3 regions of the Brachybacterium phenoliresistens genome follow, and region 2 is predicted to be linked to each of the others. Evidence: riboswitches for the same ligand, from Rfam matches in the RefSeq annotation. Region 2 holds a riboswitch; each other region holds the start of a gene.

Region 1 (6,075 bases), on a different contig from region 2:
TCGCGGCTCGTGCCGGCGGTCTCGATGATCCCCTCGAAGCTCGAGGAGGCCAGCGCCAGCTGCCGCCGCGGGATCCGCCCCGCGCGGGCGGCCTCGCGCCCGCCGCGGACGGCGAGGTCCATCGCACGGGCCATCGCCTCCGGGTCCTGCGCCCGGGTGACGGCGCTGGCGACGAGCACCGCGGAGCAGCCCAGCTCCATGGCCTGCGCGGCCTCGCTCGCGGTGCCGATCCCGGCATCCAGCACCACCGGCACCCCGGCGCGCGCGGTGATCAGGGCGATGTTGTGCGGGTTGAGAATCCCCAGCCCCGTGCCGATCGGGGAGCCCAGCGGCATCACCGCGGCGGCGCCCGCCTCCTCCAGCTGGCGGGCGAGGACCGGGTCGTCGGTGGTGTACGGCAGCACGGTGAATCCGCGGCGCACCAGCTCCTCCGTCGCCTCGAGCAGCTGCACGCCGTCGGGCAGGAGGGTGTCCTCATCGGCGATGACCTCGAGCTTGACCCAGTCGGTCTCGAGGGCCTCCCGCGCGAGCTCTGCGGTGAGGACGGCGTCGCGGGTGCTGTAGCAGCCGGCGGTGTTCGGCAGCGCCATGATGCCCAAGCGCTGCAGCAGGGCGAACACCGAGGTGCCGGCATCGGCGGAGAAGCGGCGCATGGCGACGGTGGTCAGCTCGGTGCCGGAGGCGATCAGCGCCCGCTCGAGCGCGGCGAGGTCGGTGGCGCCGCCGGTGCCCATGATGAGGCGGGATCCGATGGTCCTCCCGGCGATGACCAGCGGGTCCGCGGCGGCTCCCGGCTGCGCGGGGGCGGTGGTCGAGGGCGCGGCGGCGGGGGCGGCGGTCGCCGGGGTGGGGGTGTCGGTGGTGGTCATGCTCAGCCTCCTTGGACGGCGGTGACGAATTCGCAGCGGGCGTCGGCGGCGAGCGCCGTGGCGGCCCAGCGGCTGCGGGGGACGACGGTGTCGTCCAGCGCGACGGCGACGCCGAGCGCGCGGCCGTCCAGGGCGCGGCCGTCCTCGCCGACGGGGTGGCCGATGCGGTCGGCGACCAGGTCGCGGACGGTCCAGCCGGCCGGGACCTCGGCGGGCTCGCCGTTGATGGTCACGGGGATCATGCGGGCTCCTTCGTGAAGCGCTCGGGGCGGACGGCCGCGGGCAGGGACGCGTCGCGGCCGTCGATGATGTCGGCGGTGCGCTCGGCCGCCCAGGCCGAGAGCAGGATGCCGTGGCGGTGGTAGCCGGTGGAGACGATCACCTGCTCGTGGCCGGGGACGGGCCCCAGCAGCGGCAGGTCGTCGGGGGTGCCGGGGCGGTCGCGGGCGGTGACCTCGACCAGCTCCGTCTCGCGGATCGAGGGGAGGATCTCGGCGCTGTCCTGGATCAGCTGCAGCACCCCGCCGGTCGAGGGTCCCTGCAGCGTGTCCTCCCGGCTGGTGGCGCCGAGGACGATCCCGCCGCCGTCGCGCGGCACGCAGTACACGGCACGGCCGCGGACGATCGCCCGGACGGTGCCGGTCAGCAGATGCTCCTCCCCCGGCATGAGCAGGGACGAGGGGACGCGCAGGCGGAGGATGTCGCCGCGCACGGGACGCAGCGCGAGGTCGAGCTGCTGATGCGGTCCCGCGATCGCCGGCGCCCCGAGCCCGGCGGCCAGGACGATGCGGTCGGCGGGGACGGCGTCCAGGCCCGGGACGGCGCCGATGCGCAGGCGCACCCCGTGGGCCTCGAGGGCCGCGACCACGGTGCGGGCCAGGGTGCGCGGGTCGACCTGGTGGTCGCTGCCGATGCGCACGGCGCCGGCGATGCCGCGGGCCAGCGCCGGCTCGAGGCGGCGCGCCTCGCGGGGCAGCAGCTCCTGCACCTCGGCTCCGGCGCGGCGCTGCAGGACGGCCAGGTCGTGCAGGGCCGCGAGGTCGGCATGGTCGCGACCGACCACCAAGGTCGGGTCATCCCGGTATCCGGCGGATCGCGCCGTCGCCGGCCGGGAGAACTCGCGCGTCAGCTCGGGAAGCCGGGCGGCGAGGCGCCGATGGGCGAGGGCCGCCTCGCGCATGATCCCCCACAGCGGCCCCTGACCCACCTGCACCTCGGCGGCGGGGGCGAGCATGCCCGCGGCGGCGTGGGTGGCGCCCTCGGCCACCCCGGTGGAGCGGACCTCGACCTCGTGGCCGCGACGGCGCAGCTCGAGCGCGGTGAGCAGACCGACGATCCCCGCGCCGATGACGACGACATGCACGTGTGCGATTCCTCCTGACGGCGGCATGACCCGCATCCAGTCGTAGTGGTCGGCGCCTGACGCCCTCTCAGCCCGTTCCTCCGGGCTCCCACGGAACGTCCGCGAGTGTACCTGTGGGACGCTATGACCATGAGTGCTGACCAGCTGACGGGCGCGGAGCCCCAGGACATGCCGGGGGTCCCCGCCCCCGCCCCGGGCACGGAGGAGCCCGCCCCGAGCACGGCGCAGTCCGGCGCGGGGACGGAGGAGCCCGGCGCGGGGACGGAGGAGCCCGGCGCGGGGACGGAGGAGCCCGGCGCGAGCACGGCGCAGTCCGGCGCGGCGGCGACGGCGGCGGCCCGGCGACGGGCGGTCTCGCCGGAGGGCGCCCGGCGTCGCGGCCGGCTGACCCGCGCCCGGCTGTACGTGTGCGTGGACCTCTCGCGCGGCCTCGAGGAGCTGCTCGCCTTCGCCGAGGCCGCCTTCCGCGGCGGCGTGGACATCCTGCAGGTGCGCGACAAGTCCGCGGAGGCGCGCGCCGAGGTGGAGGCCCTGCGGGCCCTGCGCCCGATCGCGGACCGTTTCGGGGCGCTGCTGGCGGCCAACGACCGGGCCGATGTCGCGGTGCTCGCGGGCGTCGACGTGCTCCACCTCGGGCAGGGCGACCTGACCACGGCCGATGCCCGATCCCTGGTGGGTCCCGACGTGCTCATCGGCCGCTCCACGCGCACCGAGGAGCAGATGCGGCAGGCGCACGACGACCCGGGGATCGACTACTTCTGCACGGGGCCCGTCTGGGAGACGCCCACCAAGCCGGGCCGCGCCGCGGTGGGCCTGGCGCTGCCGCGCGCCGCGGCCGAGCACCGCGACGCCGCCGCGCATCCGACGCCGTTCTTCGCGATCGGCGGCGTGGACCTGGACCGGGTGCCCGAGGTGCTCTCCACCGGCGCCGACCGCATCGTGGTGGTCCGCGCCGTCACCGAGGCCGAGGATCCGGAGGCCGCGGCCCGGGCGCTGCGCGCGGCCGTCACCGGGGCCTGACCCGGACTGCGGGGCTCAGCGCTCCCGCAGGCGGCGGGCCATGCGGTCCATGCTGGCGTGGGCCTCGGCCAGCCCCACTTTGTTGAGATGCCCGTGCGGGACGCCGCGGCTGAGCGCGAGCTCGACCTCGACCCCGGCGGCCTCGAGCTGCTGGGCATAGGCGCGACCGCTGGGGCGCAGCCCGTCGAACTCGGCGACGTCGATCAGCGTCGGCGGCAGATGGTCGTGCCGCGCCGCGAGGGCCGGGAACTCGTAGCCGGTCGCCTCGCTGCGGGGACGGCCGGTGTAGGTCTCCCCCATCACCGCGACGGACTCGGCGGGGAACCCGCCCAGCGGGGCGCAGGCCGCCAGCGCCGCGGCCTCCTCCGCATCCGGGGCCGGCATCTCGATGTGCGCGACGGGGTACATGAGGAAGGACTGCCACGGCGGCGCGCCCTCGTCGGCCAGGCGCAGGCTGAGGCAGGCGGCGAGGTCGCCGCCGGCGCTCGCCCCGCCCACGGCGATCCGTGCCGGGTCCGCCCCCAGCTCCGCGGCGTGCTCGCGCACCCAGGTGAAGGCGGCGTGCACGTCGTCCAGCGGGATCGGCGCGTGGATGCCCGTCTCCCCGTCGAGGTTCGGGGCGGGCCTGCCCGAGGGCTCGTCGCACAGGCGGTAGAACACGGAGACGACCACGGCGTCGGCGCGCCCGGCCACGCCCCGGGAGACCTCGTGGGCCTCGGGCATGTCGAGGTCTCCGTGCTGGAAGCCGCCGCCGTGGATCCACACCAGCGCCGGGCGGGCGGGGGCGGTGGCGGCATCGGCCGCCTCGACCGCGTCCCCGGAGGCGCGCGGGGTGTAGATCCGCACCGGCACCCGGCCGTGCGGTCCGGGCAGGTCGCGGTCGACGATGTCGAGGTCCCAGCTCTCCGGCGCGCCGAAGGGCGCGCGCCAGGCGGCCTCGGCCTCGGGCGACAGGGCGTCCTCGGGGCCGAGGCCCTCGAGCAGGTGGGCGCGGGCGGCGAGCTGCGGCGCCCAGGCGGCGTCGGCGGCAGGGGACATGAGAGGGCTCCCGGGGTCGAGGGGGCGGTGGGGTCAGGACGGGCCCGGCCGCGTCAGGGAGAGTCGCGGCCGGACCGGGGCAGGGCAGGGCAGGGCAGGGCAGGTCGGTCAGGGAAGATCGCGGACGGTGATGCGGAAGGCACGCGTCAGCGGCTGCTCGGCGGTCGTGGTGACCGGGCTGTCCCAGGCGATCGCCGATCCCAGGCCGGGGTACCCGGCCACGCGCACGAACCACGGGTCGTCGTGCTCGTCGAGGTGCTCGATCCGCACCGCGAAGCGTCCGCCGGTGGCGGCCGTGCCGCACAGCTCCACCCACGGGGCACGGGCGCCGTGGACGGCGTCCTCCCCGGTGAGACGGCCGCCGTCGGGGCCGGGCACGGCGACGGTCGCCTCGGCCAGCGGGGCCAGGCGCAGGAACAGGCCGCCGTATCCGCCGCCCTCGCGGCCGTGGCTGCCGGGGCTGCCCAGTTCCATGGCCTCCGCGCTCACGGGGCGCAGCTGCGAGGTCAGCTCCACGCTCCAGCCGCCCTCGACGGGCGCGAAGACGTGGGTGCGGGTCTCCTCGAGCTCCACGCGCGGTCCGGGCCCGTCCGAGGGAGCGGAGCCGCCGGAGGCATCGGCCGCAGTGACATCGGCCGCGGAGGTATCGGCCGCGGGCTCCGGGCCCCGCCAGCGCAGGCGCTGCGTCCAGGCGGTGCCGTCGGCCGAGGTCTCCTCGAAGGCCTCATGGGCGATGGTGCCGTGGTCCTCGCGCCAGATGTACCCGGCGCCCTCGACGTAGGTGCGCCCGCCCCAGAAGTTGACGTCCGCGACGTCCTGGATCACCACACCCAGGCCGTTGTGCCAGTCGTGGTCGGCCGGGTGCGCGTCCGTGATCACGGTCCCGCCGAGGGTGCGCAACGGGTGCAGGTAGGGGCGCGGGCTCGACCGCGGGATGATGTCGCTGCCGTCCACGAGCACGGCGATCTCGGACCCGGCGATCTCCTGGGTGCGCAGCACCCGGCGCGGGGACCAGCGGTGGACGGCCGAGGCGTCGCCCCAGGGGGCGCCGACCTCCGCGAACGGAGCCCCGGAGTCGAGAGCCGCGGTCATCCACGCCTCGACGTCCTCGACCACCGGATGGGCCGCCGGCCCCTCCCCCACCCAGGTCACGTGCTCGGGGCCGATGGGCGTGGGATCCGGGACGGACTGGGTCGCATCGAGCACCGCGGTGAACGCGCTGGTGGACTCCAGCGGGCATAGCAGCGGGACGGAGGCGTCCCGCACGTGGCGCAGCAGGTTCTCGACCAGGGAGATCCGCTCGTAGTCCTCGCGGCGGGCGGCGGCGCCGATGTCCGCGGCCGCGACCCCGGCGGGCACGATCTGCGAGGGCACGACCTGCGCGGGGCCGATCTCGGCGCGGTCGGCGGTGTAGTACAGGCGGGCGCGGCCGCGCTCGGCGACGACCTCGACCCACGGGTCGGACTGGTCGGGGGCGGTGGTCACCAGGGCGCAGTGCACGGGCGGCAGGTCCGACTGCGCCGGCAGGATGCCCAGGTAGGTGGTGTCGTCCGCCTCGATGTCATGGGCATGGCGCAGCTCGGTGGTGACCTCGGCGATCTGGTCGGCGCGATCGATCCCCGCGACGGTGAGCGCGGCGTGGACGCCGTGGGCCAGCGGGTTCGTGGCCACGCCGTCGGCCACCCGCTCCCCGCCCAGCCGCCGCAGGCCGGCCCAGCGGCTGCGGGAGTAGTAGGCGCGGTCGCGCTGCCAGGCGCCGTAGGCGGTCACCCGCAGCACCCGTCC
Region 2 (6,075 bases):
TACGTCACGCATCCGCACGCGTAGGATCGTGCGGTGACCTCTGCCGCCGCCGCCCCGCCCCCCACCCGTGCGAAGGCCGGGGCCCGCCTCACCGCGACCCTCGCGCTGCTGGCGATGATCGGGCCGTTCACCATCGACACCATCTTCCCGGCCTTCGGGAGGATCGGCGCCGAGTTCGGCCGCGACGAGGTGGCCCTCCAGCAGCTGGTCAGCGCCTACCTCGCCTCCTTCGCGGTGATGAGCATCTTCCACGGCCCGCTCTCGGACGCGCTGGGGCGCAAGCGGGTGATGCTCGGGGGCCTGGCGATCTACACCCTGGCGATGATCGCCTCCGCCTTCGCCCCCAGCCTCGAGGTGCTCATCGCGCTGCGCCTGGTGCAGGGCGCGAGCGCGGGCGCGGCGACCATCGTCAGCCGCGTCGTGGTCCGGGACCTGTTCTCCGGGCCGCAGGCGCAGCGCCTCATGGCGAGCATCATGATGATCTTCTCCGTCGCCCCGGCGCTCGCGCCGATCCTCGGCGGCTGGGTGCTGCTGCTGGGCAGCTGGCGCCTCGTGTTCTGGGCGATCGCGCTGTACGCGATCGCGGTCATCGTCCTCACGGCGCTGCTGCCGGAGACCCTGCCGCCGGGGGAGAGGACGCCGCTGAAGGTGCGGGCGATCCTCGCCTCGCTGCTGCGGGTGGGCAGCTCGGGCACGATGCTGCGCCTGGCGATCGCCTCGGCCTTCGCCTTCGCGGCGCAGTTCCTGTACATCGCCGGCGCCTCGATCTTCGTCACCGGCCTGCTGGGGCTGGGCGAGCAGGACTTCTGGGTGCTGTTCGTGCCGCTGATCATCGGCATGATGGCCGGCGCCTGGGTGACCGGCCGGGTCGCGGAGATCGTCCCCCGGACCCGGCTGATCACCCTCGCCCTCGCGGCCACCGTGGTCACCTGTCTGGTCAACGTGGTCCTGACCCTGATCGCCCCCGCCTACGACGGCGAGCTCGGGGCGGGGCTGCTGGTCGCGGTGATCGGGCCGATGCTCATCGCCTTCACGGTGGCGCTCATGTTCTCCCCGATCCAGCTGGAGATCCTGGACCTGTTCCCCCACGAGAGGGGAGCGGCCGCCTCGCTGTCGACGTTCTTCTCGCTCGTGCTGAACGCGCTGCTGGCCGGGGCGATCGCTCCGCTCGTGATGGTGAACCTGACCAGCACGGCCGTCGCCTCGCTGGTCTTCGTGGTCGTCTCGATCAGTCTGTGGACGTGGCACCACCGGCGAGGAGCGCGTCGATCTGGTTGATCGCGCTGGTCGCGCCCTCGACCACGCCCATGGCGAGCACCTGCTCGAGCCCCTCGCGGGAGGCGTAGGTCGAGGTGTAGACCGCCTCGGTGCCGCCGTCGACCTCCGAGAAGACGAACTCGTTGGTCGACTCGGGCAGCTCGGGGTTCTTCGCGAAGGTCTCGTCGGCGAAGCCGTCGCGGAAGGTGAAGGACCGCGGGGCGTCGACCGCGTCCACCTCCCAGTAGCCGTAGTGCTTGTCGCCCTCGGGGCCGGTCATGAAGTAGGTGACGCGGCCGCCGGGGGCGAGCTCGTGGTCGACGACGGTCGCGGGGTAGGTCTCGGGACCCCAGACCTTCTCGAGCTTGCGCGGGTCGGCGTACACGTCCCAGACCTGGTCGATCGGCGCGGCGAACCGCGCGGTCAGGGTGAGGGTGAGGGCGTCGAGGTCGTGGGTCACGTCGGTGACGGGCATGGGTCAATCCTCCTGGGCTGAGCTCTCGAGGAGCTGGTCGATGCGGGCGATGCGCCCGCGCCAGACGGCCTCGAGCTCGGTGAGCAGCGTCTGGACCGATCGCACCGCCTCGACGTCGCCGCGGGCCAGGGACTCCCGGCCCGCCCGACGCCGGGTGATGAGGCCGGCCCTCTCGAGCACCGCGACGTGCTTCTGCACGGCCGTGAGGCTCATGTCGTACTTCCGGGCGAGTGCTGAGACGGAGGACTCGCCGGCCAGCACGCGCCGCAGGATGTCCCGGCGCGTGCGGTCCGACAGGGCGTGGAACCAGGCGTCCGCCCGGTCCTCCTCGGTCTCGTGCACGCCCCCAACTTACAACCGAAGGGTTGTAGGTTGTCAAGGGGTCGAGGTGACGCAGGTCATGCTCGCGGAGTAGGTTGGGGTCATGGACTTCACCGGGAAGATCGTCGTCGGGCATGACGACTCCGAGGCCTCGAGGATCGCCGTGCGCTACGCGGCCCGTCTGGCGCGGGACGCCGGGCGGGAGCTGCGGATCGTCCACGCCTGGATCTGGCCGCTGCTGGGCAAGAACGTCGACCCCGTCGACGGCGTCGCCGGCAGCGGGCTGCGCAACCAGGCCCTCGGGCTGCTCTCCGACGCCGCGGACCTCGCCCGCGAGACCGCGCCCGGCGTCGAGGTCGGCACCTCGCTGGTGACCGGCCACGCCCGGGTCGTGCTCGGCGAGGCCTCCCGCACCGCCCGCCTGCTGGTGGTCGGCCACCGCGGGCTCGGCGGCTTCTTCGGCATGCTGCTGGGCTCGGTCAGCCTGGGCCTGGTCACCCACTCCGGCTGCCCCGTGCTCGTGGTGCGCTCCGAGGAGGAGCCCGACGGCCCCGTCCTGGTGGGCGTCGACGGATCCGACGCCGGCCTCGGCGCCGTCTCCTCCGGGGTGCGCCTGGCGCGGATCCGCAGGGCGCCGCTGCGCATCGTCCACGTCCAGCGCGTGGTCGACGGCCACGCCGCCGTGAGCGAGGACGCCGCCCGCGCCATCGTCGAGACCGCGCTCGCCCAGGCGCGCGAGGAGCTCGGCGCGGACTCCGGGGTGGAGGTCACCGGCGAGGTCCTCGAGGACCGCACCGTGCCGCGGGGGCTGCTCGCGGCCGCGGAGAGCGCCCGCATCATCGTCGTCGGCCACCACGGCGAGGGCCGCCGCCGCTTCGGCTCGACCGCCCACGCGATCATGCACCACGCCCCCGGCAACGCCGCGATCTGCCGGCACGACCACGTCCCCGTCGATTCCGACGAGAAGCCCGAGATCGTCGACGAGAGCTGAGCGCGGCTATACTCGCGCCGAGCACGGGAGTCCAGTGAGCTGGGCTGAGAGGGAGTTCTCCAACTCCGACCGTAGAACCTGATCCGGATCATGCCGGCGCAGGGAGCTTCGCCGGACGACCGCCGTCCGCGCCCGTGCCATCGCCCGGGAAGAACCCCTGACATGGCAGCTCATCGCCCCACCGCGCGCCTCACCCTGCGCGACATCGTCGTCATCGTCGTGCTCGGCGTCGTCTTCGGATTCCTGTACTGGGTCTTCGTGCAGGCCTGGACGGCGCTGTCGATCCTCATGGGCCCGCTCGGCGACCTCACCGGCAACCTGCTCATCGGCTGCTGGCTGCTGGTCGCGCCGATCGCCCTCGCGATCCTCCGCAAGCCCTTCGTGGGCGTGATCGCGGAGCTGCTCGCCGCCGCCGTGGAGGTCGTCTTCCTCGGCAGCCCCGCCGGGCCCCTGCTGCTGATCACCGGCCTCATCCAGGGCATCGGCTCGGAGATCCCCTTCGCCCTGACCCGCTACCGCCGCTACGGCGCGGCCGTCTTCCTCGCCTCCGGCCTGTGCGGGGCGGGCCTCGTGTTCTTCTGGTCCGCCGTCCGCTTCGGCTGGCTGGGCCAGGACATCCTCCCGCTGCGCCTGACCCTCCAGCTGCTCAGCGGCGCCCTGCTGGGCGGCCTGCTGGCGCGGGGCATCGTCCGCGCCCTCGAGCGCACCGGCGTGCTGGCGAACCTGCGCCCCGCCGTCGCCGCGGACGAGCTCGTGCGCCGATGATCCGCGCCGAGGAGCTCGAGATCGTCCTGCCCGGCGGCGGGGGCGTCGGCCCCTGGAGCGGCAGCATCGGCCCCGGCGAGCACGTGCTCGTGCTCGGCCCCAGCGGCGCGGGGAAGTCCACCCTGCTGCGGGCGCTGGCCGGCGCCGTCCCGCAGCACGTGCACGGCCGCGTCGAGGGCGCCCTGTCCATCGACGGCATCGACCCGATCCGCGCGGGCGTGGCCGCGACCTCGGACCGCGTCGGCTTCGTGGGGCAGGACCCGGTCGCCGGCGTGTGCCTCTCGCGGGTCGCCGACGAGGTCGCCCTGCCGCTGGAGAACCGCCGGTGGCGGCCCGCGGACATCGGCCCCCGCGTCGCGGAGGTGCTCGCGCAGGTCGGCGCCGCGCACCTGCAGGAGCGGGAGACCGCCGAGCTCTCCGGCGGGGAGCTGCAGCGCGTGGCCCTCGCCGCCGCCCTCGCGGCTCGCCCCGCGGTGCTCCTGCTCGACGAGCCGACCGCCATGCTCGACGCCGCCGGGGTCGCGGCGGTGCGCCGCGCCGTCCAGGGCCTCCCGGCCGAGGTCGCCGTGATCCTCGTGGAGCACCGGCTCGACGACTGGGCGGGGGAGCGCGGCCTGGCCGGCCTCCCGCCGCGCACCATCGCCCTGGACGAGCGGGGCCGCGTGCTGGAGGACGGCCCCACCGCCGCGGTGCTCGCCCGGCACGGCCCGCGCCTGGCCGCGCAGGGCTGCTGGCTCCCCCGGGAGGTGCCCCTGGGGCCCGCGCGGATGACGGTGCGCGACCTCCATGTGTCCCGCGGCGGCCGGCCGGTGCTGCGCGGCCTGGAGCTGGACCTCCACGGCGGGGAGATGGTCGCGATCATGGGGGCGAACGGCGCCGGCAAGTCCACGCTCCTGGAGTCCCTCGCCTCCCGCTCCCCGCGGCCCGGCCTCGTCCTCCAGAACCCGGAGGACCAGTTCGTCGCCGCCACCGTGCGGGCCGAGCTCGCCGAGGGCCTGCCCGTCGGCGCGGCCGATCGCGTCGAGGCGATGCTCGCGCGGATCGGACTGGCCGAGCACGCCGAGGCCAGCCCCTACCGGCTCTCCGGCGGGCAGAAGCGGCTGCTCTCGATCGGGGCCATGCTGCTGCACGGCCGGGAGGTCCTGCTGGCCGACGAGCCCGGGTACGGCCTGGACCGTGCGGCCGCCGTGCGGACCATGCGGCTGCTGCGCGACGCCGCCGACGACGGGGCCGCCGTCCTCCTGACCAGCCACGACGCTCGGACGGCGCATCGCTGGGCGGACCGGGTGCTCCGCCTGGAGGACGGGGTGCTGCGATGAGGCCCGCCTACCTCGCGCGCCGCAACCCGACGGTGCTGCTGGGGCTGGTGCTGGCCACCAGCGTGGTCACCCTGTTCCTGCACGACGTGCCGCGGCTGGGCGTCCTGTACGCGCTGCTGCTGCTGGCCGCCCTCGCCGGCGCCCGCTTCCCTCCGGGACGCCTGGCGCTCGCCCAGATCCCGTTCGTGCTGTTCGCGGCCGGGATCGTGGTGGTCAACGCGCTCACGCGCCCCGCCCCGGAGGGGCTGATCATCGGCGTGGCGCTGGGCCTGCGGGCCCTGGCCATCGGCACCGCCTCGCTGATCCTCGCGCGGGCCGCGGAGCCGCGCGCCCTCATGGTCTCCCTGGTCCAGCATGCGCGGCTGAGCCCTCGCATCGCCTATGCGCTGATGGCCGGGCACCGCATGCTCGAGCAGCTGCCGGGGCGCTGGCGGACCATCACCCGGGCGCATCTCGTGCGGTCGGGGCGGGAGAGGCTGTCCCCGCGCCAGCTGGGCCGCTGCGCCTTCGCGCTGCTGGTCGGCTCGCTGCGCTCCGGGGAGCGGCTGGCCTTCGCCCTGGAGTCCCGGGGCCTGACCGACGGGCCCCGCACCGTCTGGCGGCCGGTGCCCCTGGGGCGCGGCGACGCCCTGCTGGTCGCCGTCTGCGCCCTCGTGGTCGCCGCGGTCGTGGCGGTCCCGGCCTGATCAGGACCCGGTCGCGGGCGGGGTCTCGCCCGCGAGGATCCGGTACATCCGGGCCCGCGCGCTCTCGAGGATCTCGGCGGCCTCGGCGATCTGCGCCTCGCTGCCGGCCCGGCCCACCTCGCGGACCGCGCCGCGCAGCTCGAACATCAGCGAGCGCAGATCGACGCGCTCCTCGTCGGAGTGCGGGTCCTGCCCCGGGAACGGGTTCGACCACGAGGAGGAGCTCTCCTCGACGTGGCGGCGGCCCGCGTCGGTCAGGCT
Region 3 (6,075 bases), on a different contig from region 2:
GGCGATGCCGGTGGCGTCCTGCCCGCGGTGCTGCAGCAGGAGCAGCGCGTTGTAGATGTCCTGGTTGACCGGCCCGTTGCCGACCATTCCGACGATTCCGCACATGGGGTGGTGTCTCGCTCCATCCGGGTCCGTGCCCGTCCGGGGTGCGACAGGCCACCGGGCAACGCTACAGGTGCGGAGCCGATCCGGGCGCGTGATCTCGCTCCCGCCCGGGCGGGCCGGGCCTCGGCGCTCGGCGGCGGTGCCCGGGCTGCGGCGGTCAGGCGGCGGCGGTCAGGCGGCGGTGCCGTCCTTCTCCATCGTCATCCGGGCCACGTGCAGCGCGAGATAGGAGACCTCGTCGGGGCTGAGCGCGTGCCCCAGCCGCAGCTCGACGATGGTGGCGAGCTGCTGTGCGGTGCGGGTGGCCTCGGGGAAGTTCTCCCGGATGCCGGCGCCGATGGTGGACTCCTGCCCCGACAGCTGCCGATGCTGCTGGATGCGCACGAACAGGTAGCGCACGTGCGTGATGAACCGCGCCGCGCTCATGGTGTCCTCGGAGACCTCCACCCCGAAGCGCTCCCCCACCACCGCGAGCATCTGCTGGATGATCCCGGTCATCGTGTACGTGAAGGAGAGGTCGCCGGAGGCGAATCCGGCGTTGACCAGGTGCAGGGCCAGCGCCGTGGCCTCGGCATCGCCCAGCTGCGGATCCACGTGCTCGTTGATCGCCTGCAGCAGGCGCCGCGCCTGGGCGTACTCGCTCGCGTACAGGGTCTGCACCTCGGCGCGCAGCGGGTACTCCAGGACGATGCCGCGACGGGCCCGGTCCAGGGCGCTGGCGACGTGGTCGGCCACGGCGATCGCGAGGGTGGGGCGCCGCGACTCGCGCCCCTCGATGCCCACCTCGCCGAGGGCGATCACCACCGCGCGCAGCACCTCCTCGTCGATGAGGGAGAACGCCTCGGCGAGATGGTCGGGGTCGCGGCCGTCGGCCGGCACGAACACCCGCACGATCAGCGCGGGGTCGATGGCCCGCCCCTGCTTGGAGCTGAAGCCGATGCCCCGGCCGGTGAGGATGACCTCCTGGCCGTCGTCGTCCCGGGCGAGGACGACGTTGTTGTTCAGCACGCGCAGCGCCTTCATCCTCGCTCCCCTCCCTCGCCGTGCGGGCCGGTGCCCGTGCCCCATTGTGTCCCGAACCGGGCCCCGATCGTGCCCGATGCGGGCGCGCGCCCCCGCCCCGGGTGCGGGGCGGGGGCGCGCACTGCGTCGCCGGAGATCACCGGCGCACGGTCACCACGGTCTCGCCGGCGGCGACGTCCGCACCCGTGCGCGGGGCGACCTCGGCGAGCTGGGCGGTGTTCGTGATGGTCATGAGCGTGACCGTCGGGTGCTCGGCGGCCCGGACGGCCTCGAGGTCGACCACGACCAGCAGATCGCCGGCGGAGACCTTCTGGCAGGACTCGACCTGGACGTCGAATCCCTCGCCCTTCATCTGCACCGTGTCGATGCCGATGTGGATGAGGACCTCGATGCCGTCGGCGGTGCGCAGCCCGAAGGCATGGCCGGTGCCGGCGACGGTGATCAGCTCGCCGTCGACCGGGGAGAGGATCCGGCCGTCGACCGGCTCGATGCCGACGCCCTCGCCGAGGGCGCGGGAGGCGAACACCGGGTCCGGCACCTCGTCCAGGCCCACCACGCGGCCGCCGACGGGGGCGGCGATCTGCACCGCCGGGCCGGCGGGGACCGTCGAGGCCGTGCCGGAGGCGGCGTCCGCGGCGGAGGCATCGGCCGCGCCGGCGGAGCCGGAGGCATCGGCCGCGGGACCGGCCGGAGCCGTGGCACCGGCGGCCGCAGCCACGGAGCCGGCGGCCGCGGCGGAGGCGGCGCCCCCGACCCCGGCGCCGACCAGCTCGCGCTCCCGCGCGGCGGGCTCGGCGACGACGGCGGAGCTCTGGGCGGCGGCCTCGGCCGCATCGCGCTCGGCGTTGGCCTCGGCGCGCTGGGCGGGGGTCATGTAGTCCGAGAAGTACACGAGCACGAGGGCGGTGACGAATGCGGCGGCGATCGCGATGACGTACACGCCCATCGGGTCGAACACGGGGATCGTCAGCAGCGAGGTGAAGGCGAAGGCGGAGGTGTCCACGCCGCCCAGGATGCCCACGATCAGACCGCCCACGAGGCAGCCGACGAGCATGCGCGGGTAGATCCGCTTGAAGCGCAGGTGGATGCCGTACAGCGAGGGCTCGGAGATGCCGCCGAACAGGCCCGCCGCGAGGGCGCCGGTCGCGGTCTGGCGCATGATCGGCTCGCGGTGGCGGATCGACAGCAGCAGCACGCCGGCGGTGGCGCCGAAGCAGGCGAAGTTCCAGGCGCCCATCGGGCCCTGGATGAAGTCGTAGCCCAGGGCGTTGATGTTCTGCAGCATGAGCGCGTTCAGCGGCCAGTGCAGGCCCAGCGGGACCAGGAACGGGTACAGCAGCGGGATGAAGATCGCGAAGACGATGGGGGCGTTGCCGTTCAGCCAGGCCAGGCCCGCGCCGATGCCGTTGCCGGCCCAGATGCCCAGCGGGCCGATGAGGAAGGCGGTCACCGGGATCATGATGAGCATCGAGAAGAACGGCACGAACACGAGCTGCACGTTCTCGGGGAAGACGCGCTGCAGGCCCTTGTAGACCAGGGCGAGCAGGGCCACCATCAGCAGCGGCACGAACACCTGGCCGCCGTAGTCGTTCAGCTGCATCGGCAGGCCGAACACGTCGGCCACGCAGTTCTGGGTGCCCAGGGTCGCGTTGGTGGTGCAGGTGATCCCCGGGGTGCCGCCCTCGGGGTTCAGCAGGCCGGTGAAGTTCGGGGTCATCACCGCGGCCATCACGGCCGAGCCCACCCACGGATCGATCTGCAGCTTCCTGGCCGCGTTGTAGGCCACCATGATCGGCAGGAAGTAGAGCACCGAGCGCCACATCGCATCGACGAAGACCCAGGTGGCGGACTTGTCCGCGGCGCGGAAGTCGACCACGCCGAGGGCGTCGAGCACCGAGGCGATCGCGATGATCAGCGAGGCGCCCAGCAGCACGCCCATCAGCGGGCGGAACGAGTCGGAGAGGTACTCGAAGAAGTTGTCGAGCCAGGCGAACTTCCCGCGGCTCTTCGCCCGGATCGCGGCCTTTACCTCGGCGTCGCTCTTCGCGGCGGGCCTGCCGCCGCCGGTCATCGACGGGAGGTTCATGATCCGGGAGTAGACGTTGGCGACGGCGCCGCCGATGACGACCTGGAACCGGTCGCCGGACTGCGGCACCGTGCCCATGACGCCGTCGAGGGCGTCGAGCGCGGCCTGGTCGACCTTGTCGCCGTCATGGAGCTGGAAGCGCAGGCGCGTCGCGCAGTGCGTGAGGCTCTCGACGTTCTCGGGACCGCCGACGCCGCGGAGGATGTCCTCCGCGAGGGCATCGGGCCCCGGTGCAGGTGTGTTCATGATGCGTCCTCGCATTCTCATCGGCTCGCGCCGTCCTGGCAGGTGCGCCGCCACGTCCACCGGACCCCTGCTGCGCCACGGCGGCGATCCCGGCTTCGGGACCCGCACGCCGCCCGCCGCCGGGCCGCGCCGCCGCCCGATTCCGGGCAACGAAAAAGGCCCGGGGCGCACCCACAGGGCGTTCCCCAGGCCTTGCCTCCCCTCAGGCGGAGCGCTGCCCTGTCATCGCACGGTGGCGATCGGGCGGCGTCCTCGGGGAGTGACAATCCTGTGATCGTGGTCGATCGGCGCACAGCATAGCACCTCCCCGGCCGAGGGGAAGCCGGCCTGCTGCCGGACGGCGCCGCCCCGGCCGGGGCGCCGATGCTAGGTTCGAGGCCGACACGGGGTGCCCGCCGCGTCCGGAGCGCGGGCTGAGATGAGACCCGTCGCACCTGATCGAGCTCGCACTCGCGGAGGGATGTCACCCATGAGCCCTGTCCTGCACGAGCCGACCGGCCGCCCCGGCCCGACGGACGCGCCCCGGATCCCGAACGTCCTCACGATCGCCGGGACGGATCCCAGCGGCGGGGCGGGGATCCAGGCGGACCTGAAGACCTTCTCCGCCCTCGGCGCCTACGGGATGAGCGCGGTCACCGCCGTGGTCGCGCAGAACACCCGAGGAGTCCAGGACGTGCTGGTCCTCGAGCCCGAGTTCGTCGCCGCCCAGATCCGCTCCGTGATCGACGACGTGCGCGTCGATGCGATCAAGCTGGGCATGCTCGCCACCGCCCCGATCGCCGCCGCGGTGGCCGATGTCCTGGCGGAGATCCCCGAGGTGCCGCTGGTGATCGACCCGGTGATGGTGGCCAAGAGCGGCGACCGCCTGATCAGCGACGAGACCGTCGCCGTGGTCCGGGACCGACTGGTCCCCCGCGCCGCGCTCATCACCCCGAACCTGCCCGAGGCCGCCGTGCTGCTGGGCGCCGCCCCCGACCTGGGGGCCTGGGCGGTGGCGGACGGCGCGGATGCCGATCGCGCACCCGTCCGGGCCGGGACGGGCACCCCGGCGACCGGGCCGGCAGAGGCCGAGGCGGCCGATGGGAGCGCCGGGGGCACCGGGGGCACGGCGCGGGAGGCGGATTCCCTCGCGCGGATGCGGGAGCAGGTGCCGGACCTGCTGGCCCTCGGGTCGGCGTGGGTGCTGCTCAAGGGCGGCCATCTGGTCGGGGAGACCAGCGTGGACCTGCTGGCTGGGGCCGCGGCCGCGGACGATGCCGTGCTCGAGCTGCCGGCCCGGCGCATCGCGACCCGCAACACCCACGGCACCGGGTGCACGCTCTCCGCCGCCGTCGCGGCGCTGCTGCCGCGTCACGGGATGGTCGAGGCGGTGCGGCAGGCCAAGGACTATCTCACCGGCGCGCTCGCGCACGCGGACGAGCTCGCCGTGGGCGGCGGCCACGGCCCCGTCCACCACTTCCACGCCCTGTGGGACAGGCCCGCTCCGCGCCCTTGAGACCCGAGCGAGCTCCCGGGCATCCGAACGGGAACCCTGCGATCCGAGCGGGCGCCCGGGGATCCGAGCGGGCGCCCTGCGATCCGAGCGGGCATCCCACGAGCTGAGCGAGCACGAACGGCGGCCTGAGAGCCTCGAGCCAGGCAATCGCCTGGCTCGCGGCCCTGAGACAGCCATCCGTGCACGCCCTTCGGAGTCCGGCCGCTCGGTCCGGCCGCTCCCGCGGGTCAGGCGATGCCGTCGGCGGCGCGGGCGATGGCGTGGAAGCGGGCGACGTCCAGGGTCTCGCCGCGGGCCCCGGGGTCGACTCCGGCGGCGCGCAGGATCTCCTCGGCGCGCGCGGAGGAGCCCGCCCAGCCGCCGAGGGCCGCGCGGAGTGTCTTGCGCCGCTGGGCGAAGGCCGCATCGACCACGGCGAACACCCGCTCCCGCTCCTCCTCGGTGCCCATCGGCTGCTCGTGGCGGGTCAGCCGCAGCAGGGAGGAGTCGACGTTGGGCACCGGCCAGAACACCTGCCGGGAGATCTGCCCGGCCCGCTCGGTGCGGCCGTACCAGGCGGCCTTGACGCTGGGGGCGCCGTAGATCCGCGAGCCGGGGGACGCGGCGAGGCGGTCCACCACCTCGGACTGGACCATGACGATCGCCTCGCGCAGCTGCGGGAAGCGCTGGAGGAGCGTCAGCAGGATCGGCGTGGCCACGTTGTAGGGCAGGTTCGCCACGAGGATCCGGGGCTCGCCCGCCTCCGGCAGCTCGGGCAGCTCGGTGACGGCGAGGGCGTCGGCGTGCACGAGCCGGTAGCGGTCGGGGGCGATGCCGCGGGCCCGGAGGGTCAGCGGCAGCAGCTGCGCGAGGCCCCGGTCCAGCTCGATGGCGGCGACATCGGCCCCGGCCTCGAGCAGCCCCAGGGTGAGCGAGCCCAGGCCCGGGCCGACCTCGAGCACGGCGCTGCCGGGCCTCACGTCGGCGCGCTCGACGATGGTCCGCACCGTGTTGGGGTCGATGACGAAGTTCTGCCCGCGCTGCTTGGACGGACGGATCCCGGCGGCCTCTGCGAGCTCGCGGATGTCGCGGGCGCTGAGCAGCAGGGAGGGCTCGGCGCCCTCGCGGGGCTGATCGGCGC

What was found. Region 2 has a riboswitch for thiamine pyrophosphate ahead of ABD234_RS13295 (ECF transporter S component). Riboswitches for the same ligand answer to the same signal wherever they lie in the genome.
Region 1: another riboswitch for thiamine pyrophosphate. It lies ahead of thiO (glycine oxidase ThiO); the one in region 2 lies ahead of ABD234_RS13295 (ECF transporter S component).
Region 3: another riboswitch for thiamine pyrophosphate. It lies ahead of ABD234_RS07375 (hydroxymethylpyrimidine/phosphomethylpyrimidine kinase); the one in region 2 lies ahead of ABD234_RS13295 (ECF transporter S component).

Annotation. Positions count from the first base shown of each region.
Region 1 covers NZ_BAAAOW010000009.1:68,764-74,838, forward strand. Annotated here, with positions in the region: gene ABD234_RS15945 (thiazole synthase) at 1-734, opposite strand, end outside; gene thiS (sulfur carrier protein ThiS) at 872-1,111, opposite strand; gene thiO (glycine oxidase ThiO) at 1,108-2,232, opposite strand; TPP riboswitch at 2,228-2,334, opposite strand; gene thiE (thiamine phosphate synthase) at 2,362-3,252, shown strand; gene ABD234_RS15965 (alpha/beta hydrolase fold domain-containing protein) at 3,268-4,290, opposite strand; gene ABD234_RS15970 (DUF6807 family protein) at 4,399-6,075, opposite strand, start outside.
Region 2 covers NZ_BAAAOW010000006.1:80,216-86,290, reverse strand. Annotated here, with positions in the region: gene ABD234_RS13320 (FadR/GntR family transcriptional regulator) at 1-24, shown strand, start outside; gene ABD234_RS13315 (multidrug effflux MFS transporter) at 34-1,278, shown strand; gene ABD234_RS13310 (SRPBCC family protein) at 1,229-1,732, opposite strand; gene ABD234_RS13305 (ArsR/SmtB family transcription factor) at 1,736-2,074, opposite strand; gene ABD234_RS13300 (universal stress protein) at 2,157-3,044, shown strand; TPP riboswitch at 3,058-3,166, shown strand; gene ABD234_RS13295 (ECF transporter S component) at 3,207-3,809, shown strand; gene ABD234_RS13290 (ABC transporter ATP-binding protein) at 3,806-5,128, shown strand; gene ABD234_RS13285 (energy-coupling factor transporter transmembrane component T family protein) at 5,125-5,814, shown strand; gene ABD234_RS13280 (PadR family transcriptional regulator) at 5,815-6,075, opposite strand, start outside.
Region 3 covers NZ_BAAAOW010000002.1:639,658-645,732, reverse strand. Annotated here, with positions in the region: gene purF (amidophosphoribosyltransferase) at 1-105, opposite strand, end outside; gene ABD234_RS07385 (PRD domain-containing protein) at 277-1,128, opposite strand; gene ABD234_RS07380 (glucose PTS transporter subunit IIA) at 1,265-3,460, opposite strand; TPP riboswitch at 3,835-3,938, shown strand; gene ABD234_RS07375 (hydroxymethylpyrimidine/phosphomethylpyrimidine kinase) at 3,930-4,955, shown strand; gene rsmA (16S rRNA (adenine(1518)-N(6)/adenine(1519)-N(6))-dimethyltransferase RsmA) at 5,183-6,075, opposite strand, start outside.